DNA from 2 places in the Roseibium sp. LAB1 genome. Region 2 is predicted to be linked to the other one. Evidence: riboswitches for the same ligand, from Rfam matches in the RefSeq annotation. Region 2 holds a riboswitch; the other holds the start of a gene.
The links. A riboswitch is a leader RNA that binds a small molecule or an ion and turns the genes downstream of it on or off. The one in region 2 is predicted to bind cobalamin.
Positions count from the first base shown of each region.

Region 1: another riboswitch for cobalamin. It lies ahead of ACYQ54_RS19215 (ABC transporter substrate-binding protein); the one in region 2 lies ahead of cobU (bifunctional adenosylcobinamide kinase/adenosylcobinamide-phosphate guanylyltransferase).

Region 1 covers NZ_BAAGIB010000003.1:267,164-274,832, forward strand. The annotation lists gene ACYQ54_RS19205 (ABC transporter ATP-binding protein) at 1-586, opposite strand, end outside; gene ACYQ54_RS19210 (FecCD family ABC transporter permease) at 583-1,695, opposite strand; gene ACYQ54_RS19215 (ABC transporter substrate-binding protein) at 1,695-2,810, opposite strand; cobalamin riboswitch at 2,939-3,147, opposite strand; gene ACYQ54_RS19220 (ATP-dependent carboxylate-amine ligase) at 3,246-4,214, opposite strand; gene ACYQ54_RS19225 (outer membrane lipoprotein carrier protein LolA) at 4,234-4,881, opposite strand; gene ACYQ54_RS19230 (DNA translocase FtsK) at 4,966-7,669, opposite strand, start outside.
Region 2 covers NZ_BAAGIB010000004.1:89,238-96,906, forward strand. The annotation lists gene cobN (cobaltochelatase subunit CobN) at 1-1,652, opposite strand, end outside; gene cobW (cobalamin biosynthesis protein CobW) at 1,688-2,788, opposite strand; gene cobU (bifunctional adenosylcobinamide kinase/adenosylcobinamide-phosphate guanylyltransferase) at 2,785-3,336, opposite strand; cobalamin riboswitch at 3,370-3,587, opposite strand; tRNA gene ACYQ54_RS21900 (tRNA-Asn) at 3,922-3,997, shown strand; gene ACYQ54_RS21905 (cupin-like domain-containing protein) at 4,607-5,272, shown strand; gene nagA (N-acetylglucosamine-6-phosphate deacetylase) at 5,340-6,494, opposite strand; gene ACYQ54_RS21915 (SIS domain-containing protein) at 6,491-7,531, opposite strand; gene ACYQ54_RS21920 (GntR family transcriptional regulator) at 7,537-7,669, opposite strand, start outside.

The DNA of each region.
Region 1 (7,669 bases), on a different contig from region 2:
GGTCGTGAACCGCGATAATGATCGCCATACCGGTTTCCTCGGCCAGCGATCTGACCAGACGCATTGTCTCCATCTGGTGTTTCAGGTCGAGTGCGCTTGTGGGTTCATCAAGCAGCAGCGCCTGTGGCTGCTGGACCAGGGCCCGGGCAATCGCAACGCGCTGACGTTCGCCACCGGAAAGCCGGGCAACTTCGGAAAAGGCGTGATGGGCCATGTCGACCCGCACAAGAGCGTCGATTACGAGATCCCGGTCCGCGGCCCCCAGGCTTCCGGAAATATGTGGCGTGCGGCCAAGTTGCACGAGGTCGATGACGGACATGGCCACGTCATCCGGTATATGTTGCGGCACATAGGCAAGCTTGCGGGCATAAGCTTTGCGGTTGAAGGAAGCCTGTGGCCTGCCCTCCACTTCGATGCTGCCCTGTCCCGGCGTTGCAAGCCTTGCCAGGCATTTCAGCAGGGAACTCTTGCCTGCGCCGTTGGCTCCCAGCAGACCGAGGCATTCGCCCTTTTCTACGGCCAAGGAAATGTCTTGCAGGATGGTTCGGCTGCCATAGCTGAGCGACAGCCCCTTTATGCAAATCATTGCAGTGTCCTCCGACGTTGCCTCAGGATCAGGTGAACGAAGAGCGGTACACCGACATAGGCGACGACGATGCCTACGGGAATGACGGCCGGTGAGAACAGGGATCTGCCGATGGTATCGGCGACGAGAAGCAACAGAGCGCCAACGATCATGGAATACGGGATCAGCCAGCGGTGATCGTTGCCAATGGTCATGCGGGCGATATGGGGTGCTACCAGACCAACGAACCCGATCACGCCGGTAAAGGCGATGATGCCTGCCGTCAGAAGGACGGAGAAGACCGCTGCCGCCAACCGGGTGGTTCTGAGATTGTAGCCGAGAGAAGCGGCGGTTTCCTCGCCTGCTGAAAGTGCGTTGAGTGCCCAGGAAAGTTTCCAGAACACAGGCGTAGCCAGGGCCAAAATGACAGTGGAGACCAGGACCTCGTCCCAACCGGAAGCGTTCAGCGAGCCGAAGGTCCAGTGCACGATGGCGGACAGCTGCTCCTGGGTCGCGACGAATTGCAAAGTGGCCGTGAAGGCGCTGAAGAGATAGGTGAGGCCGATACCGGCCAGAATGATGGTGGTGGCGGACACGCCGCTGAGGCCTGCAATGCCGAGCACGATGGCCGCGCACAGGAGCGAGGAGGCAAATGCCCCGCCGACGATCAGATAGTTGCCGATATCCGGCATGGTGAGCGCACCCGCAAGGATGGCAAGCGCGGCGCCGAAGGCGGCGGCGGGAGACAGGCCGACGGTAAAGGGGCTGACCAGCGGGTTCCGCGTGATGCCCTGCATGACCACGCCGGCAACGGAAAGGCCGGCACCGGCAACAATCGCCATGACGATGCGTGGCAGACGCAGCTGCAGGACCACTTTTTCCTGCAAGGTGGAAACTTCTGCGATGAGTCCATCCGATAACACGAAGCCGAATGTGATCTGCAGTGCCTGACTGAAGGACAGGTCGTTGGCGCCGAGCGACAGGGCCCAGAGCGCGATCATGATGAGAACCAGAGTGCCCGCCCCGCATAGAAATGCGGCTTTGGCGGTCCGGCGGGCATAAGCCCGCCGGATGTCGCCAGGTGCAACGGTGGCGCGTCCGGCCAGGCCGGACGAAATGAAACCGTTCATCATCGGCCTTCGGCTTCGGTGATACGGGTCCAGTACCGGCCGGGATAGGACACGCCCTGGAAGTCTTCCAGCCAGGTCTTCATGACCGCGTCCGGGTCGACATCCTCAAACCGGTCCGGATAGAGCCACTTGGCGATGGCAAGCGCTCCGATCATCTTGGAACAGCCGCCGGCAAGGTAATAGTTCATGTGATAGACGCTGCCGGTGCCCATGGCAGGAACTTCGTCAATGCCCGGTCGAGCGGCGAATTCCTGAAAGAAGGTATCGGAAAACTCGGCCGGATGAAGAGGGTAAGAGCCCGGTTGAAGCTTGACCACCAGGTCCGGCTTGGCAACGAGAATTGCCTCGGGGTCGATTTCGAAATTGTGAACCGTGCCGCGTTCCCTGGGCTGGGTGCCGATATCTATGGCTTCGAAAATGTTGCGGCCGCCGCCCGCCTCGATCATGTCGTGCCAACCGGATCCCTGGAGAACCGACCGGAACGGTGTCTTTTCCTCCAGATAGACCTTTCTGGTGTCGACACCGCTCAGGCGTTCCTTCAACAGGGAAATGTGCTCGGTGTAAAAGGCATTCAGTTTTTCAGCGCGTTCTGGTTTGCCGAACATCTTGCCAAAGGCGTCGATGTTGGACACGTGTTTCAGCACGTCCCAGCCGGTCAGAACCACAACGGGAATGTCGAAGGGTTTCAGCGTGTCGATCGCTTCTTCCCATGCGCCGTTGCGCGGGAAGATGACCACATCCGGTTCCAGCGCGATGATCGCCTCGTAATTCGGCTCGCGCTGACCGGTGCCGACCAGCATGTTGTCCTGCAGATCCGGCCAGTAGGTCGGGTCGCGGGTCACCCAACTGTCGACACCAACGATGATCTTCATTCCGCCGACGGCGCGCACAAATTCGGCATTGTAGCGGTTGAAGACGACAACGCGTTCAAGCGGTTTTTCGAAGCTGAGTGTACGGCCGGTATCGTCTGTAATTTCAACCGGTTCGGCGAATGCGGACGCGGAGATCAACAGCAGACAGACGATGAGAAGTGCTGCGTTGATTGATTTCCAGACGCGTACCGGGATTCGCCCGGCAGCGGCGCGATGTCTGGATATGGAATTGTATGTGAGCAAAGGTCCCGTGCTCCAGTTGCGGCGGAGCAAACGGAGACGGGCATGACGGAAACCCGATCAGAAATCGGTCACCGCGCGACAGGCGTGCGGAAATCATTGGACCCTCCTCCAGGACACCCCGCCCGGGTTTGATTGAACAAGTGCCGGCAGGTCTCCTGGCTCACGGGTCATCGCGCTCCCCGGCCTTCCCAGATCCTGGCGGATCCAGTGGCCAGCTTGAGGGCGCTCGTCGCTTACAGTTGCGGGGACAGCTCCGGAGTTGTGACGTGCTCAAGCTTCCGCCACGCACCGGATTCCCTTTTCATTCCTTGCGGAAACCGACTGTCTTTTGTCGTCATTTTTTGCGATGACGTCAACAGTGCAGGCTTGGCCTCCCTGGCGATATGCAGCCGCCATTGTCAGATGGGCACGCTGGCAGGGTGCTTTCGCGAATTCTCATGCGTCAAACATCGCCTCGAAGACACGTTCGTAGATCTGATTGACGGCGGCCGTTTCTTCCGAACCCTGCCGGGCAAGATTACCGAGACCGGGCGCGGCGTTGACTTCCAGTATGACGGCGTCTCCATTTGCGCTGGCGGCGTCCGTCAGGATCAGGTCGACGGCGGCATAACGCAGGGCAAGGGCCTGCGCGGCCTTGCGGGCAAGGGCTGCAAGGTCCGGGGCCAGGGAGCCGGTGACAATTCTGGCGGTTCCGCCCGCGGAGAGGTTGACCACGGGCAGAAGCGTGACCGTCTGGCCGGGTGCGGGGACCGTTTCCATCATCAGCCCCTGCTGGGAGAGTTCGAAGGCGAGACGGGGATCGGCCGCGTCGATGCGTGGATCAGCGTCGATGATCTCGGCAATGCTGCGATGGCCGTCTCCGGAGATCCGCGGCGAGCGCCGTTCGATCGCGCATAGGACATCGCCGTCCAGCACGATAATCCTCAGTTCCAGTCCGCGGATTTCCGGCTGCACCAGCAGCTGGTCGTTGCTCCTGGCAAGGATGTAGAGGGCATTCTGGAGCGTGTGACAGGTGTCAACCCGCACCACGTCTCGCCCTTCCCGGCCGCAATTGGGTTTGACGTAAAGCGGAAAGCCGTGCTTCCCGGCAAAATCCAGAACATCTTTCGGTGCGCGGTGGCCGTCGCTGATGTCCCGCGCGAAAACCAGATGTCCCTCCGGAACTGCCAGGCCCGCCGCCTTCAGAAAGGCGGCGGCATAGGCTTTGTCCGTGGCAATTTCCGCTGCGCCGAGCGTGTTGAGATCGAACCGGGTTCCCTTGAAGAACCAGCGCTTGCCCGACGGGCTCTCGATCAGGCCGGCATGGCCGTGGCTGTCGCCCGCCGTCAGGCGGTAGCCTTTGCGGGCGCAATAGGCTTCAAGCAGATCGAAGACGAGTGCGCGCCGGCCGGCCGGTTCGGTCATGCTGTGGCCAGCCGGGGGATCAGTTCTTGTTCTGGCGGGCGTTGGCCAGATAGTCGATCTTGAACAGGTCCGGATTGGTCGGGCCGTTGGAGACGACGTTATAGACCGCAACGGAGGTGTCGTAGCCCTGCTGGTCGGTGACCGTCCACTGCTTCAGGGCGTAGTCCTTGGCATCAAAAATCAGCGTCAGCGTGCCGGAGTTGAACTTGGTCTTGTCGAAGATCGTCACGGTGATCAGGTCTTCTTCCACCAGCACGTTGGTGACGTTGGTGTCCTTCTGCAGGTCGATATCGTCGGACAGCAGGAAGCGCAGAGGTGTCTGGCCGAGCGGCCAGATGTCCTGGGTGTTCAGCTTCCGGTCGCGGACCGACACCGACTTGCCGTCGGCCACGATGTCAAGCACGGAAGGCTTGTTGTAGTAGAAGCGCACCTTGCCCGGACGGGCCATGTAGAATTTTCCGTCGGACTGGTTGCCGTCAGGACCGAACTGGATGAAGTCGCCATGCATGGTCTTCACCGAGTTGAAGTAGGTGTTGAGATCCTTGAGGGCTTTTTGTTCCTGCTCGGTCAGCGCCGCAGCGGGCAGCAGTGCCGACAGGGACAGTGCCGCGGCCAGGCCGGCTGCCAGCAGAGGTTTGATCAGGCGGGAAGCGAAGCGTTTCAGCATGATGCAATGTCCTAAATCGTTCTCTCTGTGACACGTTTCCCCTTAGCTAGGGAGCGTGTGTGGCAAAGCTTTGGCAGTCTACCATCAAAAATCTTCGTCCACGCCGTTCTGCACGAGAATCTCGCGCTTTCCGGCGTGGTTTGCGGCGCTGATCAAACCTTCGTTTTCCATACGCTCGATCAGCGAGGCGGCGCGGTTGTAGCCGATGGAAAGCCGCCGCTGGACGTAGGAGGTCGATGCCTTCTTGTCGCGCAGAACGATGGCAACCGCCTTGTCGTAAAGATCGTTGCCCTCTTCGCCACCGGCAAGGCCGCCGCCATCGTAGGGGCTGTCGGACTCGTCCTCTTCCTCGGTCACGGCTTCCAGATATTGCGGCGTGCCCTGAACCTTCAGGTGCTTGACGATATCCTCGACCTCGTCATCGGCAACGAACGGCCCGTGCACGCGCTGAATGCGTCCGCCACCGGCCATGTAAAGCATGTCACCCATGCCCAGCAGCTGCTCGGCGCCCATTTCGCCCAGGATGGTGCGGCTGTCGATCTTCGACGTCACCTGGAAGGAGATACGGGTCGGGAAGTTGGCCTTGATGGTCCCGGTGATGACGTCCACCGACGGGCGCTGCGTTGCCATGATCAGGTGGATGCCGGCAGCACGGGCCATCTGTGCCAGACGCTGGATCGCTCCTTCGATGTCCTTGCCGGCAACCATCATCAGGTCGGCCATTTCATCGACGATGACGACGATATACGGCATGGCTTCCAGCGGCAGCTGCTCTTCTTCGTAGATCGGCTGGCCGGTGTCGCGGTCGAAACCGGTCTGGACGGTCCGGGTGAAGGATTCGTTCTTTTCCAGCGCCTGCTTGATGCGCGTGTTGTAGCCGTCGATGTTGCGGACACCCATCTTGGACATCTTCTTGTAGCGGTCTTCCATCTCTCGGACGGTCCACTTCAAGGCAACGACGGCTTTTTTCGGATCGGTCACGACCGGTGTCAGCAGATGCGGGATGCCGTCATAGATGGACAGTTCCAGCATTTTCGGGTCGATCATGATCATCTTGCACTGCTCCGGTGTCAGCCGGTAGAGCAACGACAGGATCATGGTGTTGATAGAGACCGACTTGCCCGAACCGGTGGTACCGGCCACCAGCAGGTGCGGCATGCGGGCCAGATCAGCAACGACGCTTTCGCCGTTGATGGTCTTGCCGAGGGCCAGCGCCAGCTTGGCCTTGGACTTTTCGAAGTCCTGGGCGGCCAGCAGTTCGCGCAGGTAAACCGTTTCGCGGCGGGCATTCGGCAACTCGATGCCGATGGCGTTCTTGCCCGGGATCACCGCCACGCGAGCGGAAATCGCGCTCATGGAGCGGGCAATATCGTCGGCAAGGCCGATGACGCGAGAAGACTTGATGCCCGGGGCAGGTTCCAGTTCGTACAGGGTGACGACCGGACCGGGGCGCACTTCGATGATTTCGCCGCGAACGCCGAAATCTTCCAGCACACCTTCCAGGATGCGGGCATTCTGTTCCAGCGCGTCCGCGGACAGGCCCGGCACCTTGCCGGTGGTCTTCGGCTCGGCCAGAAGCCGCAGCGGCGGCAGTTCGTATTCTTCCGGCGCACCGAGGAAAGACGGCTGTGCCTCTTCGATCGCCCGTTTGCTCTGCTTCGGACGCGGAGCCGGGGGAATGACGCGACCGTTCGATGCCGGCTGGGCCGAAGCCTGCGGCGCGGTGTCCGGCGCGGCGATGCCGACCGGAACGGCCTGGCGCCCCGTGACGGGACCCTTGTCGATCATCAGATCGTCAGGTTCGAAGGTATCGCCGTCCTCGTCGTAATAGTCTTCCGCATGCGGCTCGTCACCATCGTCCGCATGGCGGCCACGCTGGTAAAAGTCGTCCAGACCGTCGTCATCCTGCGGTATCAGCCTTCCGGCCAGTGCTCTGCGGAACGCCTTGAGGCGGCTGCCCTGCCGGGTGTCTTCCGGTTCGAAGTCGATGTCGTCTTCATCTTCGTCCCAGTGCTCTTCCTCGTCCTGGACCTGGGTGCGCTTCAGGCCTGTCAGGCGGCGCAACTGTGCGGCGGTCTGAAGGCCGAAATGCTCCATCTGGCCAACGAGAGCGCTCATGAAGATGCCGATACGGGACTCGCCGTCCTCGTCGTCGAAGTCGAGCTCGTGATCGTTGGATTTGCCATGGCCAACGGGTGCGGCGACAGGTTCGACGCGTTCGGACGGAGCGCCAACGCGGCCCAGCCATCCGGCGGCCGCGAGAAGGAACAGAACTGCCGGAACGCCAAGACCGAGTGCGCCGACAATCGTTGCGGCACCGCTGGTCATGTTGTCGGTGATGAGGGCAGGCAGGTGGTGAACGGTGTCGCCGAAAAAGCCGCCAAGACCGGTTGGCAGCGGCCAGCTCTCGGGAACCGGCAGCGAGGCCAGAGCGCCAGCGGCAAGGCTTGTGCCGATCAGCCAGAAGAGCAGGCGCTTGCGGCCGATACCAAGCGCATGTCCGGTCAGAAGCCGCCAGCCCCACAGCACCAGGGGCACCAGGAACACGGCCGTTGCAAGGCCGATTGTCTGCATCAGGATGTCCGCAAGGACAGCCCCCGGCGTGCCGAGCGCGTTGCGCACTTGCCCGCCGGTCGCATGGTTGAGGCTCGGGTCACTGACGGACCAGGTTGCCAGGCTCGCCGCGAGCATTGCCGCCAGGGCGATGATGCCAAGACCGGCGGCCCCGACGAGATTGCGCCTGAGAAACCGCTTCAGCGGGCTTTCGGTGTCCAGAAGGTCGACCGAA
Region 2 (7,669 bases):
TGGATAACGGCATCGGCGGAGAAATGCTCCCGCAGCCAGATGTAGAAAGCGAAGTAGTGATGTGGAGGCACCAGGGCCGGGTCGTGATAGGTGTCCTTCGGATCGATATTGTAGCCGCGTGCCGGCTGAATACCGACCACCTGGTTACCAAACCGATGCAGCGCCAGCCGGAATTGGCCGTCCGTCACATGGGGATCACCCGAGGGTTCACCCCAGCGTTCAACGACGGCTGACCGTACCCTCTCCGGCAGGCCGTTGAATGCGCTACGATAGTCCTCGAGAGACAGCGCCTGGTATCCTTCCTTGCCGGAACGGCCTTCCAGGGCGTTGGTAACGCCCGAAGTCAGGATATTCATCAGGTCGGCAGATGTTTCCGGAACGTCTCCGGCGTCGTGTCCAGCAGCAGCCATCGCCTTCAGCATTTGAACGCAGGACGCAGGTGTGTCGAGCCCAACCCCATTGGCAAGACGCCCATCCCTGTTCGGATAATTTGCAAGGATCAGCGCGGATTTTTTGCTAGATGCCGGTTTCCGTCCGAGTTTCGCCCATGCCGCCGCAAGCTCTGCTGTAAATCTGATCCGATCAGGAACAGGCGTAAAGGCAACCGGGGTCGATTGAGTGGCCTCATCGAATTTGCCTTCTTCCTTGAAGGAGACTGCCCGGGTGAGGATCCGTCCGTCGATCTCCGGCAGCACGACATGCATGGCGAGGTCACGGATCGACAGGCCCTGATCGCTTTCTTCCCAGCCCTCTTTGGAGGAAGACGAAAACACAACTTGCAGCACCGGTTTGCCGGGACGATCGAGCGGAGTCGGCTGGTGCTCGGCCCCGGCCCTGGAAACGGCAAAGGCCGTTCCGTTCAGCACGACATCGGGTGGTGCTGCGTCGAAGAGACTTTCCAGGACGGCAACGGATTCCGCTTCCTTGAGGCTGGACACGTAAACCGGCAGTGCATTGACGCCAGCCTTGTCGAGCGCACCGATCAGCGCATCCAAGGGCGCGGTCTGGGCACCTTGAACCAGAGCGCGGTAGAAGGTGATTGCCGCAACGGGTCTTGCAGGATCGCGCCAGGATGCCTTTAGCTGCTCTATGTCGGGTGCGGCTTTGCCAGCGAGATAGATCCCTGCACGAGGAAGAGGCACCGGCTGCGCCGGGTCCTCACCCTTGCCGATCAGGTGAGCGGCATATTTCAACGCGTTCGCGTAATTTTCCGCTCCACCTTCCACACAGTAGCGCCAGAACCGGTGCACTTCCGCCGAGGATATGGTCGAGCGGGAGGTTAGGTCCTCGTCCCACTTGTCGTCACCCGGAACGACAATCAGATCGATGCCGTTCGCGCGGACCTCTTCCTCGAACCTTTCCAGGCCATAGCGCCAATATTCGACCCCGCCCAGAATGCGCAGGACAATCAGTCGTGACCCGCGCACGGTCTGTTCGGCGTAAAGGTCAACCGAATACGGATGCGACAAGGCCATCAAGTTGGCGAGGCGGAGCTCCGCACGGTCAGCCCCAAGCCGGGCCTGTGCCGCGGCGAAACTCCCCAATTCGGTGTCTGCTGCTGACAGGAACAGAATGTCGGCGGGAGACTGGCCGAGGTCGACCGCGTCCCCACCGTCATCGATCCGGCGCGTCTGGCTGGCAAGAATGTGCATGCTTGATCTTTATTTCCAGCGTCTTTCCAACGTTGTCAGGCAGCAGCCGTCAATTCACCCAGCAGGCCACGAACCGCAGGCAGGTCGAGGCCCTTCAAACCGATCACGACCAGTCTGCCGCTGCTCTCGGCGCCGGCGGCGAACCAGGTTTCGACACGCGGGCCAACGGCCTGCACCATTGCAGGAGCTGCCTTTCCCTCGATCGTCACGGCTCCCTTGATGCGCAGAACGCCTTTTTGCGCCATGGCCTCCAGAACTTTCGCCTCAGCGTCTTTCAGACTGGCAAACGAGGAAACTTCCAGTACGTGGCTTTCAAAATCGTCGTGGTGGTGATGATCGTGATGATGATCATCATCGTGGTCGTGGTCATCGTGATGATGGTCATCATGGTGATGATGATGCTCGTGACGACCAGCCATGTCGTCCTCGGCGGCAGAACCTCTGCCGAGCAGAACTTCGATCGGCAGCGTCCCGTTTTCGGAAGTCACCACGTGGACCGCCGGGCGCACGTCGGCCGCAATCTTGTCGTGCACCTGCTTCAGGGCCTCTTCGGAAATGAGGTCTGCCTTGTTGAGCACCACCAGATCGGCGCAGCGCAACTGATCATGGAAGAGTTCCTCCACCGGACTGTCATGGTCGAGAGCTTCATCCGCTGCCCGTTGTGCAGCAAGCGCTTCTTCATCCAGCGCGATCCGGCCTTCGGCAAGGGCGGCGGCGTCCAGCACCGTCACAACACCATCAACCGTCACCTTCGGCTTCACGCTTGGCCAGGAGAATGCCCGCACAAGAGGCTGCGGCAGAGCGAGACCGGAGGTTTCGATCACGATATGCTCCGGAGGATTGTCGCGGGCAAGCAGCATTTCCATGGTCGGCAGAAAATCATCGGCAACGGTGCAGCAGATGCAGCCATTGGTCAGCTCGACCACTTCTTCTGCAGCGCAATCGGGATCCGCACATCCGTTTACCAGAGATCCGTCGAAACCCATGTCCCCGAACTCGTTGACGATCAGCGCTATTCGTTTGCCATTGGCATTGGTCAGCAAATTGCGGATCAGCGTGGTTTTGCCAGCGCCAAGAAACCCCGTGACAATCGTCGCCGGAATTTTCGCGCCCGGCTGGAAGGAAGAAGTGGTCATAGTTTGATATCCGGTTGTGAAGTGGGTTTCAAAAGCATTGGCAGGCCTGCAGCAACGAAGACGACCTGTTGGCACCCTTGCGCCATATCCTGGTTCAGACGGCCCTGCCCATCGCGGAACGACCTCGACAGACGGTTCTCCGGCACGATCCCCATGCCAACTTCGTTGGACACAAAGACACAGGGCCCTTTCAGGTCCGCCAGTACGGCGCAAAGCCGCGCCGTTTCAGTCGGGATGTCCTTGTCGGCAAACATGAGATTGGAAAGCCAGAGGGTAAGGCAATCAACCAGAACCACCCGGTCCGGTCGACATTCCCTCTTGAGAACGGACACGAGATCGAGCTGCTCTTCGACGGTCTGCCAGGAAGGGCCACGTTGATCTTTGTGGGCAGCTATGCGGCTGGCCATTTCATCGTCGTGGGCAGCACTCGTTGCCACATAGACTTTTTGCAAACCGGTTTCGTGGACAAGCTTTTCCGCGAACCGGCTTTTTCCGGATCGGGCACCGCCGAGAACCAGCGTGGTCCTCTCGCCAGTTGAATGCGTCATTCCATCTCCCAGCCGTCCGCCCGACAGCGCCATAGGGTTGCCAATGCGACGGCCGGTCTCCTGGCTTGCGGCTCAGCGCGGTCTGTACCCCTTCCCGGCTCCATCAGGATGCCAGTGGTTTTCGTACAGCCACTCACCGCTCACAGTTGCGGGGGCAGCTCCGGATCTAGGCCAGATGAGGCCTGCACCGGATTCCCGTTTCATCCGGATCGGGCAAAGCCTTCTCCGGAACCGTCGGTTTCTTCCTAACCGGATCTTCAGGCCGACACAAGCAGCAGAAAGGCCCGGCTGCCAAACCCGAGATATCATCCAGACGGCCCGCCTTAGTACCCACTTGCGCCAAAGTCCCGAAAAGGCTGGGCAGAAATGATCGGATAAGGCGTTGGCAATTGTCGTGGAACGTAGGGTTTTCCAAGTTCAACGGCACGCCTAGCCATCTGAAATATATTGAGTTTTCCACACCGCACCTAAAAAAATGACGGCATGATGAAAAAAACACTCTCGGGGGCTTGGCAAACGGATCAAGCCTTTGATATACGCATCTCCATCGACGGGGCGGCAACGCGCTGACCCCGAGCGTGGTGATCCCCAGTAGCTCAGTTGGTAGAGCAAGCGACTGTTAATCGCTGGGTCGCTGGTTCGAGTCCGGCCTGGGGAGCCATCACCGCTTCTTCTTCTTTTTCATCAATTTGCCGATTTTACGCCTTGGATTACAGTATTGTGTCCGGTCTCGTTCTTGTTGGCGAAGTTTCGCCGCAGCCTTTCCGAACCCAATATCCAGGTTAAGAGACGCATCGGAATTCCGCTCTCACGACCCAAATGATTCTTCTGCGCTTGGTGATCTTTGCGCTGCTTTGCGCATGGCCTTATTTTTTGGGTCGTTGAACACCTGCTGAAGTGCCACTTTTCTTGATAAAGCTTCAGGTTGCCCCTATCGTAGAATTACCCAACGTCACCACATCTGATATCCACGTGACCGACTGACCGATGGCATGACCCGCAGATTCCAAAAGGCGTGGTATTTTTCATGATCGGCACTACCGACCAAACAATTGCTACCGTTACGGAAACTCCGGACTATGCCGAGTTTCTCAGGAAACACTGCAACAGGGAACAACCCTTGCTTGTCAAGGGTTTGGCAAAATCCTGGCCTGCTCGGGAAAAATGGGTTTCAAACCGATTGCGAACGGAACTGCATTCCCAGCCGAAAGTTCGTGACAGGGGTGTCTTTTTCGTTAGCCGGGCACCTGTCCTTGAACAGGATATCGAAATGCCCGGGTTTCTGAAGCAGATTCTGACCTCAGATCAGGTAATGGAAGATTCTGTTGCCTGGCGGTTCTGGATAAACAGCAAGAACAATCGAACCGAATTCCACTACGATACGAATGCGGAGAATGTCATCACCGTTCAGGTGAAAGGGCGGAAGGAATGGGTCCTGGTTTCGCCGGAGACTCCGTTGCCTTGCTATCCGTTCACAAACTTTTCTCTGCTGAAGGATGAAGAGAAGCTGTTGCGGAACAAAAAGTTCTACAAATTCGATCTCGAGGAAGGCGACCTACTCTACCTTCCACCACTTTGGTACCATCGTGTGGTTGCCAAGGAAGACGAGAACATCAACATCAACTGGACCTTCACGAAACGCGAAACCTCTGTCGTCACGAAAGAGTTCAAGCGAGACATGGAACGATGCGGACTGCTGCATGCTTTCAAGAACAGCAAATCCTCCCTTGTTCGGAACTGTTACGGAACCGCCATTCGCGCTCTGCCTAATGTCGGAGGTATCGGCTGGGGGCTGAAATCGTTCATAACATCACCCTATTCGCCGAGCCGCGGTGCTCTTGTCAGCCGCTTTTTCAAGGAACTGTTGCAGATCCCGAATACGCTGCTGACATTCCCGACAGTTCGATCAACGCTCAAAAAGGTCGACAGGACCTAGGTAGGCGAACACCATGTCCACCCTGGATATCGGGATATCAAATTTTGCGACCAGAAGACTTGCCTGATTAGTCAACGGCCTGCTTTTCTCCTGCAATCCAGACATTCTGAACTTCGAGTGCATTGTTGAACTGCACGAAATCAGCCGGGTAGCCCTCCTCGAGATGACCGAGGGGGCGGCCGAGAACATCCGCGGGATCGCTGGTGGCCATTGCAAGCGCTGCCTCGAGCGGCAGCTTGAGAGTTTCGGTGAGAAATCTCAGGGAAGCCGGCAGGTCGATATCCGCACCAGCCAGGGTACCGTCAGCCAGCGTCAGCGTGCCATTGCGGCGAAAGATTTCCCGACCGCTCAGGAAGAAGGATGTGACATCGGTGCCGGTCTGGGACATGGCGTCGGTCACGATGAAGATCTTGCCCGGACCGGTCTTGGCCTTGATCGCCACCTGCATCGCGACGGGATCGACATGGACCCCGTCAGCAATGATGCCGACGTTGAGTGAGCCCAGATCGAGAGCTGCGCCTACAAGGCCCGGTTCACGGTGTTGCAGCGGGCTCATGGCGTTGAAGAGATGGGTGACCATCGACGCTCCAGCTTCAGCCGCCGTCCGGCACTGCCGATAGGTGGCCCCGCTGTGGCCAAGACTGACGTGGATTCCCGCGTCGGACAGTTCGGAAATCTGCTCCGGTGGCACCGTTTCCGGTGCCAGAGTCATGATCAGGCTCGGCAACTCCCGCGCGGCGCGCAGGTAGAGCGACATGTCTTCACTGGTCAGAGGCCGGATAAGGTCCGGATCATGCGCGCCCTTGCGCCCCGTAAAGAGGTGCGGCCCCTCCAGATGCAGTCCGTGGAACCCCTTCACCCCTTTCGCCCAGGCCGCGATGCCGAGATCAACGACTTTCCGTGTTATCGCGGGAGTGTCGGTGATCAAGGTGGGGGTCAGTGCTGTCGTACCCAGGCACACATGCGCGGCGCAAATACGCTCGATATCGTCGACGGTTTCAGCATCGCCCAGCATCAGCCCCCCGCCGCCATTGACCTGAAGGTCGATCAGACCCGGCGTCAGGATACCCTCACCGAGATCCACCGTTTCCACACCGTCCGGCACCTGATCCTTGAGGCATAGACCGGCCACCTTGCCATCGCCGACAAGCAGGGCTGTGTTCGCATGGATTTTCTCACCATCGAAAACCCGGCTGCTGAGGTAGGCGGTTGTGGAGGTCATACGGTCTGGGTGACTTTCTTCAGGTGCTTGGGAACATCCGGATTGAACCCCCGATGCCGCGCGAACCATTCGATGAAGGCGTAAAAAGAGACAATCTGAACCAGGGCATCGGTCAGCGGATGGCCTGTCGCCTGGAAATCGAGTTTTTTGGCCCGCTCCACCTTGTCAGTCGTAGCAAAGACACTTCCACCCTGGTCCACCATACGATCTGCAGCCTGGGCAAGCCCCTCTTCGGCAGCATCACGCACGCCAAGGGCCAGGATCGGATATCCGTTTTCGACAATCGAAACAGGACCGTGCATCACTTCTGCGGAGGAATAGGCCTCTGCGTGGATCTGACAGGTTTCCTTGAATTTCAACGCGGCCTCGTTGGCAATCGCCAATCCAGGTCCCCGGCCGATAACATACAGCGAGCCGCGCTGTTCGATGGGCTCGGCAAGCGCGCGCCAATCCTTGTTGATCGCTTTCTCGAAATGGTCCGGCAAGGCGGCCAACGCGTCGAGCAACTCCTTGTCAGCGCCAATTTCTGCAAGAAGAAGCAGGCCAGCCAGAACGGAATTGACGAAGGTCTTGGTCGCGGCAACGCTGCGCTCAGGGCCTGCGCAAATATCAATGGCGGCACTGGAAAGCCTTGCAAGCTCGCTTCCCGAAGTGTTGGTGAAACCAACCGTAAAGGCGCCTTGCCGGGTTGCACTTTCGACAACCGAGAGGCTGTCCGGGCTGGCGCCGGATTGAGAAATTGCGATCACCAACGCCTGGCCGAGCTTGACGTTGCCGCCATAGACCGAAGATACGGACGGCCCCAGAGAGGCCATGGCAAGGCCAAGATAGATCTCAGAAGCATATTTCAGGAAAGTTGCAGCGTGGTCGGACGACCCACGAGCGACGCTTGCCAGGAACACCGGCGCACCGGCCTTCCTTGCAATGTCACGGATCTGAGGATGGCCTTCAGTCAACAGTCGGCGTGCGGCATCCGGTATTTCTTCAATTTCCCGGCGCATATGCGTCGGCGTGTCCAGGGTATTTGTGTCACTCATCAGGATTAGTCTTCCGAAATCTGAAGTTCGGCGATGAAGTCATAGGCATCGCCGCGGTAAACGGAACGGGTGAATTCGACGACGTTTCCGGAAGCGAGATAGGACACACGCTCAATCTTAAGCCCGGCGGTGCCCGCT